One region of the Streptomyces sp. NPDC030799 genome, then DNA from elsewhere that is predicted to be linked to it. Evidence: predicted binding sites of a transcription regulator. Region 1 holds the regulator's gene; the other holds the start of a gene.
The links. Region 1 encodes HrcA, which represses chaperone genes, less so after heat shock. Its sites were predicted from a motif close to TTNGCACTCNGNNNNNCNGAGTGCNAA; they were not measured.

Region 1 (5,750 bases):
GTCGGAGGAGGACCGCCGGGTCGAGCGGATCCTGCTGGAGCTGAGGCTGTGGGAGGGGGTGCCGCTGTCCTTGCTGAAGGAGGAGGGGTTGGCGGCGTCCCGGCGGGCGCTGGGGGAGGGGCTGCTCCAGGAAGGTCCGTACGAGGAGGGGCGGGCCGTGCTGACGTTGCGGGGGCGGTTGCTGGCGGATGCGGTGGTCAGGGACCTGGTGGATTGATCACTCGGGCGGGTGAATCACAGCCGGACGCCGGTTCGGCCCCCAACCTGGTTCGTAGGCTGCCGCTGACAGTATGCGGTGAATGTAGAGGCCACGGAGATGACCGCTGTGGACGAACGTGGAGTCGCAGAGTTCTTCGAGGGTTTTGAGCCGCCTGACGGGCTCAAAGCGGAGCTTCTGCGGGGGGAAGGACGTGCCAACTACCGGGCGCAGTACATCGAGAAGTTCGGCCGGCCGCTGATGCTGGATGTCCTGGGTGTCGAGCTGAAAACCAGCGAGTTCGGAACCTTCCCCGACGTCAGGCCCCACCGCTACCCGTGACGAAGTCGATCAGCTCCTCCACCCTCCCCAGCAACTCCGGCTCCAGGTCCTTGTAGGACCCCACCCGCTTCAGGATCGCCTGCCACACCGCCCCGGTGTTCTCCGACGGCCAGCCCAGCGCCCGGCACACCCCCGTCTTCCAGTCCTGCCCCCGCGGGACCATGGGCCACGCCTCGATCCCCAGCGCGGCCGGCTTCACCGCCTGCCAGATGTCGATGTACGGGTGACCGACCACCAGCGCGTGCTCGCTGGTCACCGACTCCGCGATCCGCCATTCCTTCGTGCCCGGCACCAAGTGGTCCACGAGGACACCCAGGCGGGCGTCCGGACCCGGGGCGAAGGACGACACGATCGACGGCAGGTCGTCCACGCCCTCCAGGTACTCCACCACCACGCCCTCGATGCGCAGGTCGTCGCCCCACACCTTCTCGACCAGCTCGGCGTCGTGCCGGCCCTCGACGTAGATGCGGCCGGCGCGGGCCACGCGGGCGCGGGCGCCGGGGACGGCGACCGAACCGGAGGCCGTACGGGTGGGCCGTACCGGACCGCCGGAAGGCCTCACCAGCGTCACCACGCGCCCCTCCAGCAGGAAGCCCCGCGGCTCCAGCGGGAACACCCGGTGCTTGCCGAAGCGGTCCTCCAGCGTCACCGTGCCCGCCTCGCAGCGGATCACCGCCCCGCAGAACCCGGTACCGGGCTCCTCCACCACCAGGCCGGGCTCCGCCGGTACCTCCGGCACCGGCTTCGGCTTCTTCCACGGTGGGGTCAGGTCGGCGGAGTACTGGCGCATTCGAGTGACGATAGGAGAAGCCGTACGGCCGCGCTCACGACACGCCGAAACGCGTGGCCAGCTCGTCGCGTTGCCGTCGCACGAACCCCGCGTCCACCACCGCTCCGTGACCGGGCACGTACAGCGCGTCCTCGCCGCCCAGGGACAGCAGGCGGTCCAGGGCGTCCGGCCAGCGGGACGGGACCGCGTCCGGGCCGGCCTGGGGTTCGCCGGACTCCTCGACGAGGTCGCCGCAGAAGACCACCTCCGGGTCCCCCGGCACCAGCACCACCAGATCGTGGGCCGTGTGCCCCGGGCCCACGTTGGCCAGCAGCGCCTGGCGGCCGTCGCCGAGGTCCAGCGTCCACTCGCCGGAGACCGGATGCCAGGGCGGGACCAGCGCGTCCACCGCCTCGTCGGCGTCCGCGACCGGCAGGCCGTTCCTGATCGCGTCCAGGCGCAGTTCCTCCCGCTCGTACGCGAAGACCGCGTCCAGGCCCACCGCGCCGTACACCTCCGCCCCGGCGAACGCCGCAGCCCCGAAGACATGATCGAAGTGGGGGTGGGTCAGCGCGAGATGGGTCACACGGCCGCCGGTCAGTTCCTCGGCCTGTGCCCGCAGCCGCGCGCCCTCGGCCAGACTGGAACCGGCGTCCACCATCAGGGCCGTACCGGCCCCGAGGACCAGCCCGGCCGTGCAGTCCCAGCCCGCGAGGCGGCAGCGCCCGACCCCGGCGGCAAGCCGCTCCCACCCCAGCTCTTCCCAAGTCACCGTCATACCGCGACGCTAGCTGCACAGGCCGCCGCGACCGCACCGACCTTGCCCCGGGTGTACCCGACAGCCGTACACTGGGCCCGGGAACGCTGGCACTCGCGTGCGAAGAGTGCCAGGCGGACGAACCGCGGAACAGAGGGGACGACGTGCTGGAGGTGCGCGCGAATGCTGAGTGAACGCAGGCTTCAGGTACTGCGCGCCATCGTCCAGGACTACGTCGGCACCGAGGAGCCGGTCGGGTCGAAGGCCCTGACCGAGCGGCACAACCTCGGGGTCTCCCCGGCCACCGTCCGCAACGACATGGCGGCCCTGGAGGACGAGGGGTTCATCGCGCAGCCGCACACCAGCGCGGGGCGCATCCCCACCGACAAGGGCTACCGGCTGTTCGTGGACAAGCTCGCGGGCGTGAAGCCGATGACCGCGCCCGAGCGGCGGGCCATCCAGAACTTCCTGGAGGGCGCCGTCGACCTCGACGACGTCGTGGCGCGCACGGTACGGCTGCTCGCGCAGCTGACCCGGCAGGTCGCCGTCGTGCAGTACCCGTCCCTGACCCGGTCCACCGTCCGGCACGTGGAGCTGCTCTCGCTCGCTCCCGCGCGCGTGATGCTCGTGCTGATCACGGACACCGGACGGGTCGAGCAGCGGATGGTCGACTGCCCGGCGCCCTTCGGCGAGGCTTCGCTCGCCGATCTGCGCGCCCGGCTGAACAGCCGGGTCGCGGGCCGCCGGTTCACGGACGTGCCGAGGCTGGTCGAGGACCTTCCGGAGGCCTTCGAGGCCGAGGACCGCGGTACGGTCTCGACGGTGCTCTCCACTCTCCTGGAGACGCTCGTCGAGGAGAACGAGGAGCGGCTGATGATCGGCGGCACCGCCAATCTCACCCGCTTCGGGCATGACTTTCCCCTCACGATCCGACCCGTGCTGGAGGCCCTTGAGGAGCAGGTCGTGCTCCTCAAGCTCCTCGGCGAGGCGAAGGATCCGGGCGTGACCGTGCGCATCGGGCACGAGAACGCCCACGAGGGGCTCAACTCCACCTCGGTGGTGTCGGTGGGCTACGGTTCGGGCGGCGAGGCGGTTGCCAAGCTCGGCGTGGTCGGACCGACCCGCATGGACTACCCGGGAACGATGGGAGCGGTACGCGCAGTGGCACGGTACGTCGGACAGATCCTGGCGGAGTCGTAAGTGGCCACGGACTACTACGCCGTTCTCGGCGTGCGCCGCGACGCGTCGCAGGATGAGATCAAGAAGGCGTTCCGTCGGCTCGCGCGCGAGCTGCACCCGGACGTCAACCCGGATCCGAAGACCCAGGAGCGGTTCAAGGAGATCAACGCCGCTTACGAGGTGCTGTCGGACCCGCAGAAGAAGCAGGTCTACGACCTCGGCGGCGACCCGCTCTCGCAGTCCGGCGGTGCCGGTGCGGGCGGCTTCGGGGCCGGCGGCTTCGGCAACTTCTCCGACATCATGGACGCGTTCTTCGGTACGGCGTCGCAGCGCGGGCCGCGCTCGCGCACCCGGCGCGGCCAGGACGCGATGATCCGGATCGAGGTCGAGCTGGACGAGGCGGCCTTCGGGACCACCAAGGACATCCAGGTCGACACCGCGATCGTCTGCAACACCTGCAACGGCGAGGGCGCGGCACCCGGTACGACCGCCCAGACATGTGACATGTGCCGTGGCCGTGGCGAGGTCTCGCAGGTCACCCGGTCCTTCCTGGGCCAGGTCATGACGTCGCGTCCCTGCCCCCAGTGCCAGGGCTTCGGCACCGTGGTCCCGACCCCGTGCCCGGAGTGCGCCGGTGACGGCCGTGTCCGTTCCCGTCGCACGCTCACCGTCAAGATCCCGGCCGGTGTCGACAACGGCACACGGATCCAGCTCGCCGGTGAGGGCGAGGTCGGGCCCGGCGGCGGTCCGGCCGGTGATCTGTACGTCGAGATCCACGAGCTGCCGCACCCGACGTTCCAGCGGCGCGGTGACGACCTGCACTGCACGGTCACGATCCCGATGACGGCGGCGGCGCTCGGCACCAAGGTGCCGCTGGAGACCCTGGACGGCATGGAGGAGGTCGACATCCGGCCCGGCACCCAGTCCGGCCAGTCGATTCCGCTGCACAACCGGGGCGTCACGCATCTGCGCGGCGGCGGCCGGGGCGACCTGATCGTGCACGTCGAGGTGCAGACCCCGACCAAGCTGGACCCCGAGCAGGAGCGACTGCTGCGCGAGCTGGCCAAGCTGCGCGGCGAGGAACGGCCGCAGGGCCAGTTCCAGCCGGGGCAGCAGGGGCTGTTCAGCCGGCTGAAGGACGCGTTCAACGGTCGTTGACGCGAGCTGCGGGGTGGCCGGGGGTCCGGGGGTTGGCCCCCGGGCAAGCACAGTCAGCCGGGGCAGCAGGGGCTGTTCAGCCGGCTGAAGGACGCGTTCAACGGTCGCTGAGACAGGGCGTACGGGGTGCTTCGGCACCCCTTATGCCGCTGTCCTATGCCGGGGGACGCCCCGATTCGGACTTGTTCGAAGGACGTGACAACATGCGGTCATGTCCTCCGCGCTGACCGATCTCTTCCCCCACCCGATCGTGCAGGCCCCCATGGCGGGCGGAGTCTCCCTCCCGCAGCTCGTCGCCGCCGTCTCCGAGGCCGGTGGCCTCGGGTTCCTCGCCGCCGGATACAAGACCGCCGACGGCATGTACCAGGAGATCAAGCAGCTGCGGGGGCTCACGAGCCGCCCCTTCGGCGTGAATGTGTTCGTGCCGCAGTCGGAGTACGCCGAGTCCGGCGCCGTCGAGGTCTACGCCCACCAGCTGGCCGGCGAGGCCGCCTGGTACGAGACCGAGCTGGGCGACCCGGACAGCGGCCGGGACGACGGCTACGACGCCAAGCTCGCCGTACTCCTCGACAACCCGGTGCCGGTCGTCTCCTTCCACTTCGGTGTGCCGAGCCGGGAAGTGCTCGACAGGCTGCGCCGGGCCGGCACTTACACCCTGGTCACCGCCACCACCGCCGAGGAGGCCCGCGCGGTCGAACAGGCCGGAGCGGACGCCGTGATCGCGCAGGGCGTGGAGGCCGGCGGTCACCAGGGCACCCACCGGGACCTCGCCGAGAACGACGGCTCCGGCATCGGGCTGCTCTCGCTGGTCGCGCAGATCCGGGAGGCCGTGCGCATCCCGATCGTCGCCGCCGGCGGCATCATGCGCGGCGGCCAGATCGCCGCCGTCCTCGCGGCCGGCGCGAGCGCGGCCCAGCTGGGCACCGCCTTTCTCGCCACGCCCGAGTCCGGCGCCCACGCCCTGCACAAGCAGGCGCTGACCAACCCCCTGTACGCGCGCACCGAGTTGACCCGCGCCTTCTCCGGCAGACCGGCCCGCGGACTGGTCAACCGGTTCCTGCGCGAGCACGGCCCGTACGCCCCCGCCGCCTACCCGGAGATCCACCACCTCACCTCGCCGCTGCGCAAGGCCGCCGCCAAGGCCGGGGACGCGCAGGGCATGGCGCTGTGGGCGGGCCAGGGCCACCGGATGGCCCGCGACCTGCCGGCCGGGCGGCTGGTGGAGGTGCTGGCCGAGGAACTCGACGCCGCCAGGACAGCGTTGTCGGCCAAGGGAGGCCTGCGATGACCGCGCCGGTGTTCGTCGTCGACTCGCTGGAAGGCGTGGGTCCCGGTTCGGTCGTCGACGT
Region 2 (5,750 bases), on a different contig from region 1:
ACCTGCTTGCCGGTGAGCTTCTTCGTCCAGCCGGCCAGGTTCAGGTCCGAGCCGTCGAACTCCGGCAGCCAGTAGCGGCGGGTGGAGGCGTGGAAGACGTCGACGCCGGCCGCGGCGAGCGGGGTCAGGATGGCCTCCAGCTCCTCGGGGGTCTCGGCGAGCCGGGCGGTGTAGTCCTGCTGCTTCCACTGCGAGTAGCGGAAGAGGATCGGGAACTCCGCGGAGACCGCCTCGCGGACCGCCGCCACGATCTCCGCGGAGAACTTCGTACGGGCCACCGGGTCGCCGCCGTAGGCGTCGGTGCGCCGGTTGGTGCCCTCCCACAGGAACTGGTCGAGGAGGTAGCCGTGGGCGCCGTGGATCTCCACGCCGTCGAAGCCGATGCGCTCGGCGTCGGCGGCGGCCTCGGCGAACGCGCCGATCACGGCGTCCAGGTCCTTCTGGGTCATCGCCTTGCCCGTGGGCTCGGCACCCGCGGTGACCAGGCCGGAGGGGCCGACGGCCGGGGCGTCCGGGAAGGGGGCGTCGCCCTGCTTGCGGACCATGCCGATGTGCCACAGCTGCGGCACGATGGTGCCGCCCGCCGCGTGTACGTCCTCGGCGACCCTGGCCCAGCCCGCGAGCTGCTCCTCGCCGTGGAACCGGGGCACGCGGTCGCTCTGCCCGGCCGACTCGTGGCCGACGTACGTCCCCTCGGTGACGATCAGCCCGACACCGGCGGCAGCGCGGCGGGCGTAGTAGGAGCGCACGTCCTCGCCGGGGATGCCGCCCGGGGAGAACATACGGGTCATCGGCGCCATCACGATCCGGTTCGGAACGGTGAGACCGTTGAGCGCGATCGGGCGGGACAGGACCTGGGCCGCGCGGGAGGCGGGAGTCGTGACGGTCACGGGAGGGGCTCCTCAGAAGCAGGGCTTACCGACTGGTATGTGCATGCGCATTGTTGCACTGGCTGAAGCAACGCCATAGGACCCATCCCACATTCCCCGACGGCACCTCAAAGTATGTCCACATCAAGTATCTTGACATCGAGATTGATTGGACGGCAGGACAGCGGGACTGCAGGAACGGGGGCTGGACATGCGCCGGGGCAGGCGGGAAAAGGGCAGCGGGGACGGGCTGATCGCGCAGCTGCGGCAGCCACCGGGCGGGCGGGACGCGCGGATCATGCTGCTCGCGCAGTGCGTGGACCGGACCGGTACGGGTGTGTGGGCCGCGGCGTCCGTGCTCTACTTCACCTTCGTGAGCGGGCTGGACGCCGGCCGGCTCGGACTGCTGCTGGGCGTGGGCGCAGTCGCCGGGATCGCCGGGTCACCGCTCGCCGGACGGGCTGCCGAGCGGCTGCCCGTACGTCACCTCCTGATCGGCTGCCATCTGCTGCGCCTGGGCACGATGGTCCTGCTGCTGGTCGCCGACGACCTCGCCACCCTGCTGCCCGTGGTCGCGCTCACCAGCCTGGGAGAGCGAGCGGCCAAGACGCTGGAGATGCTCTTCGCCACCCGGGTCGCGGGTGAGCGGCGGACCACCTACCAGGCACTGTTCCGCAGCGTGGCCAACGCCGGTTACGCCGTCGGCGCGGGCATCGCCGCGCTCGGCCTCGGCGTGGGCACCCCGAACGCCTACCGCGCGCTGATCCTGGCCAACGCGCTCTCCTACGTCCTGGCCGCCGCGCTGGTCTGGCAGACCCGGGAACCGGCAGGCCACGGCCTGGTCGTGGCACACAGCAACAACAGCACCAACACCTCTGAGGCACCGGGGCCCTCCACTCCCACCCCCTGGCGTGACCCCGGCTACCTGTTCTTCGTCCTGCTCGACATCCCGATGAACCTGGACGACTCCGTTCTCAACGTCGGGCTGCCGCTGTGGCTGGTGCACCACACCAGCGCGCCGCACGCGGTCGTCCCCGCGTTCCTGGTGGTCAACACCGTGCTGGTCGTGGTCCTGCAGCTGCGGGTCTCGGCATGGGCCGAGGGCCCGCGCAGGGCGGCTGCCGCAGTGGGCTGGTACGGCGTGACGCTGCTCGCCTGCTGCCTCGTACTGGCGACCGCCACCGGTGGCGCGGCATGGTCGGCCTCACTCGCCATGCTCGCGGCCGCGCTGCTGGTCACCCTGGCCGAACTGCTGCGCTCGGTGAGTTCCTGGGAGCTGGCGGTCGTCCTGGCGCCGCCGCGTGCCCGGGCTTCTTATCTGGGCGTGGCCGGGATGGCGCAGTCGGTGCAGAAGTCGGTGGGGCCCCTGCTGCTGACCGGCGCGGTGATGACGGCCGGTCCGGTGGGCTGGCTGGCGCTCGGTGCGGCCGTCACCGGGCTGAGCGTGGTGCAACGGCAGGCCGGCCTGCGGCGGATGGCGGCTCTCGCCGCGCCGGCGAGCGACTCCCGGACACGCCCGAGGGCGGCACTCCCTGCCACTGACAGGGAGTGCCGCCCTCGGTAAGGACGTTGATCAACCGGAGGCCGGAGCCCCGGGGTCGATCAGAAGTCCATGTCACCGCCCGGCATGCCGCCGCCGGCCGGCGCGGCGGCCTTCTCCGGCTTGTCGGCGATGACGGCCTCGGTGGTGAGGAACAGCGCGGCGATGGAGGCGGCGTTCTGCAGCGCGGAACGGGTCACCTTCGCCGGGTCGATGATGCCCTCGGCGACCAGGTCGACGTACTCACCGGTCGCGGCGTTCAGGCCGTGGCCCGGGGTCAGGTTGCGCACCTTCTCCACCACGACGCCGCCCTCGAGGCCGGCGTTGACGGCGATCTGCTTCAGCGGGGCCTCCAGCGCGATGCGCACGGCGTTGGCGCCGGTCGCCTCGTCACCGTCGAGCTCCAGCTTCTCGAAGACCTGGGAGGCCTGCAGCAGGGCCACGCCACCACCGGCGACGATGCCCTCCTCGACGGCGGCCTTGGCGTTGCGGACGGCGTCCTCGATGCGGTGCTTGCGCTCCTTGAGCTCCACCTCGGTGGCGGCACCGGCCTTGATGACCGCGACACCGCCGGCGAGCTTCGCCAGGCGCTCCTGCAGCTTCTCGCGGTCGTAGTCCGAGTCGCTGTTCTCGATCTCGGCGCGGATCTGGTTGACGCGGCCGTTGACCTGCTCGGAGGAGCCGGCACCGTCGACGATGGTGGTCTCGTCCTTGGTGATGACGACCTTGCGGGCGCGGCCCAGGAGGTCCAGGGTCGCGTTCTCCAGCTTGAGGCCGACCTCCTCGGAGATGACCTCGCCGCCCGTGAGGATGGCGATGTCGCCGAGCATGGCCTTGCGGCGGTCGCCGAAGCCCGGGGCCTTGACGGCGACGGACTTGAAGGTGCCGCGGATCTTGTTGACGACCAGGGTCGACAGGGCCTCGCCCTCGACGTCCTCGGCGATGATCAGCAGCGGCTTGCCCGACTGCATGACCTTCTCCAGGAGCGGGAGCAGGTCCTTGACCGAGGAGATCTTGGAGTTGGCGATGAGGATGTACGGGTCCTCCAGCACCGCCTCCATGCGCTCCATGTCGGTCGCGAAGTAGGCGGAGATGTAGCCCTTGTCGAAGCGCATACCCTCGGTGAGCTCCAGCTCCAGACCGAAGGTGTTGCTCTCCTCGACGGTGATGACGCCTTCCTTGCCGACCTTGTCCATGGCCTCGGCGATCAGCTCGCCGATCTGGGTGTCGGCGGCGGAGATGGACGCGGTGGAGGCGATCTGCTCCTTGGTCTCGACGTCCTTCGCCTGCTCCAGCAGGGCGGCGGAGACGGCCTCGACGGCCTTCTCGATACCGCGCTTCAGGGCCATCGGGTTGGCACCGGCGGCGACGTTGCGCAGACCCTCCTTGACCAGGGCCTGGGCGAGCACGGTCGCGGTGGTCGTACCGTCACCGGCGACGTCGTCCGTCTTCTTGGCGACTTCCTTGACCAGCTCGGCGCCGATCTTCTCGTACGGGTCCTCGAGCTCGATCTCCTTGGCGATGGACACACCATCGTTGGTGATCGTGGGGGCGCCCCACTTCTTCTCGAGGACGACGTTGCGGCCCTTGGGGCCGAGCGTCACCTTGACGGCGTCCGCGAGCTGGTTCATGCCGCGCTCGAGGCCGCGCCGCGCCTCCTCGTCGAACGCGATGATCTTGGCCATGTGAAGTGGTCCCTCCAGGACTGGGGGTGATTCCTTCGGACCGCGCCCGCGCCCGCGACGGACGGCTCGCCGACCACGTGGTTCCTTGCCCCACTTGGCCTGCGGGCCTCACCGACCCGGTCCTTCACTGTCACTCTCACCTTCAGAGTGCTAACGCCAATGATTAGCACTCGGCATGGTCGAGTGCAAGCGGCTCAGCGGGATCAGCCTGGGGCGAACGGGGGCACCCCGGACACGGCGAAGGGCCCGCACCCTGTGCGAGGTGCGGGCCCTTCGTGCGAAAAACGTTCAGGCGGTGACGCGAACCATGTCGGCCTGCGGGCCCTTCTGGCCCTGCGAGATCTCGAACTCGACCCGCTGGCCCTCTTCCAGGGTGCGGTAGCCGTCCATCTGAATCGCGCTGTAGTGGACGAAGACGTCCGCACCACCGTCGACCGCGATGAAGCCGTACCCCTTCTCCGCGTTGAACCACTTGACGGTGCCCTGAGCCATGCCTAACTCCCCTATTACTGGCCCTTGCACAGATCCACACTTCGCGGACCCGGGTCAGACCTCACCCCCCATTGGTCGGGGGCGTGCGCCGGAACGCGTCGACCGCGGCTGAATGTATCTGCCCAACTGCCCTCTGCAACAGGTCAATCGGACGAGAATTCCGGACGCGAACGGTCCGGAATGTGGTGAGAATTCACCAGACTTCGGGGCAAGTCGGGCCCCGTAAAGGTTACAAATGCCGCATAAAACCCCCGCACTTTGGCTACTTCTTGCGGGGTCTGCGGCATGAAATCCAGGGCTTTCGACCCGGGGGCCGCGGCCAGGTTCCCCAACTGTACCGCGCTCAATCACGCAGAATTGCCCCCTCCGCTTCTCTCACGGAGGGGGCAATTCCATGAACAATGGGTAACTGAAGTTACCCAAGGTAACGATCAGCCGCCGGCGACCGCCGGAATGATGGAGACACCGGCGCCGTCCGGGGTGGCGGTCTGAAGGCCCTGCTCGAAGCGGACGTCGTCGTCGTTGACGTAGACGTTGACGAAACGGCGCAGCTTGCCCTGGTCGTCCAGGACGCGCGCGGCGATCCCGGTGTGGTTCTTCTCCAGGTCCTCGATGACCTCGGCGAGGGTCGCACCCTCGGCGGCGACCTCGGCCCGGCCGCCGGTGTAGGTGCGCAGGATGGTGGGGATGCGAACGGTCACGCTCATGCGAGGCCAGCCTCTCGGAAGGAGTCCAGGGTCGGGCGGATGGTGGCGGTGACGCCGGTCCCGGCCACCGCGTCGAGGGTCTTCAGGCCGTCGCCGGTGTTGAGGACGACCGTGGTCTTCGCCGGGTCCAGGACGCCGTCCTTGAGCAGCTTGCGGGTGACGCCGACGGTCACCCCGCCCGCCGTCTCCGCGAAGATGCCCTCGGTGCGGGCCAGCAGCTTGATCGCGTCGACGACTTCCTCGTCCGTGACGTCCTCCACGGCACCGCCGGTGCGCCGGGCGATGTCCAGGACGTAGGGGCCGTCGGCCGGGTTGCCGATCGCGAGGGACTTGGCGATGGTGTTCGGCTTCTGGGGCCGTACGACGTCGTGGCCGGCCTTGAAGGCCGTCGACACCGGGGAGCAGCCCTCGGCCTGCGCGCCGAAGATCTTGTACGGCTTGTCCTCGACCAGGCCGA

Region 2: a site for HrcA is predicted at 4,258-4,284, ahead of groL (chaperonin GroEL). Genes of this name have one in related genera too.

The regions. Positions count from the first base shown of each region.
Region 1 covers NZ_JBVIDS010000001.1:345,364-351,113, forward strand. The annotation lists gene hemW (radical SAM family heme chaperone HemW) at 1-217, shown strand, start outside; gene ACZ41I_RS01455 (hypothetical protein) at 317-538, shown strand; gene ACZ41I_RS01460 (DUF3097 domain-containing protein) at 516-1,328, opposite strand; gene ACZ41I_RS01465 (MBL fold metallo-hydrolase) at 1,363-2,085, opposite strand; gene hrcA (heat-inducible transcriptional repressor HrcA) at 2,248-3,264, shown strand; gene dnaJ (molecular chaperone DnaJ) at 3,265-4,401, shown strand; gene ACZ41I_RS01480 (nitronate monooxygenase) at 4,613-5,689, shown strand; gene ACZ41I_RS01485 (16S rRNA (uracil(1498)-N(3))-methyltransferase) at 5,686-5,750, shown strand, end outside.
Region 2 covers NZ_JBVIDS010000012.1:196,501-202,250, forward strand. The annotation lists gene ACZ41I_RS28785 (NADH:flavin oxidoreductase) at 1-890, opposite strand, end outside; gene ACZ41I_RS28790 (MFS transporter) at 1,081-2,433, shown strand; gene groL (chaperonin GroEL) at 2,472-4,094, opposite strand; gene ACZ41I_RS28800 (cold-shock protein) at 4,383-4,586, opposite strand; gene ACZ41I_RS28805 (MoaD/ThiS family protein) at 5,018-5,293, opposite strand; gene thrC (threonine synthase) at 5,290-5,750, opposite strand, start outside.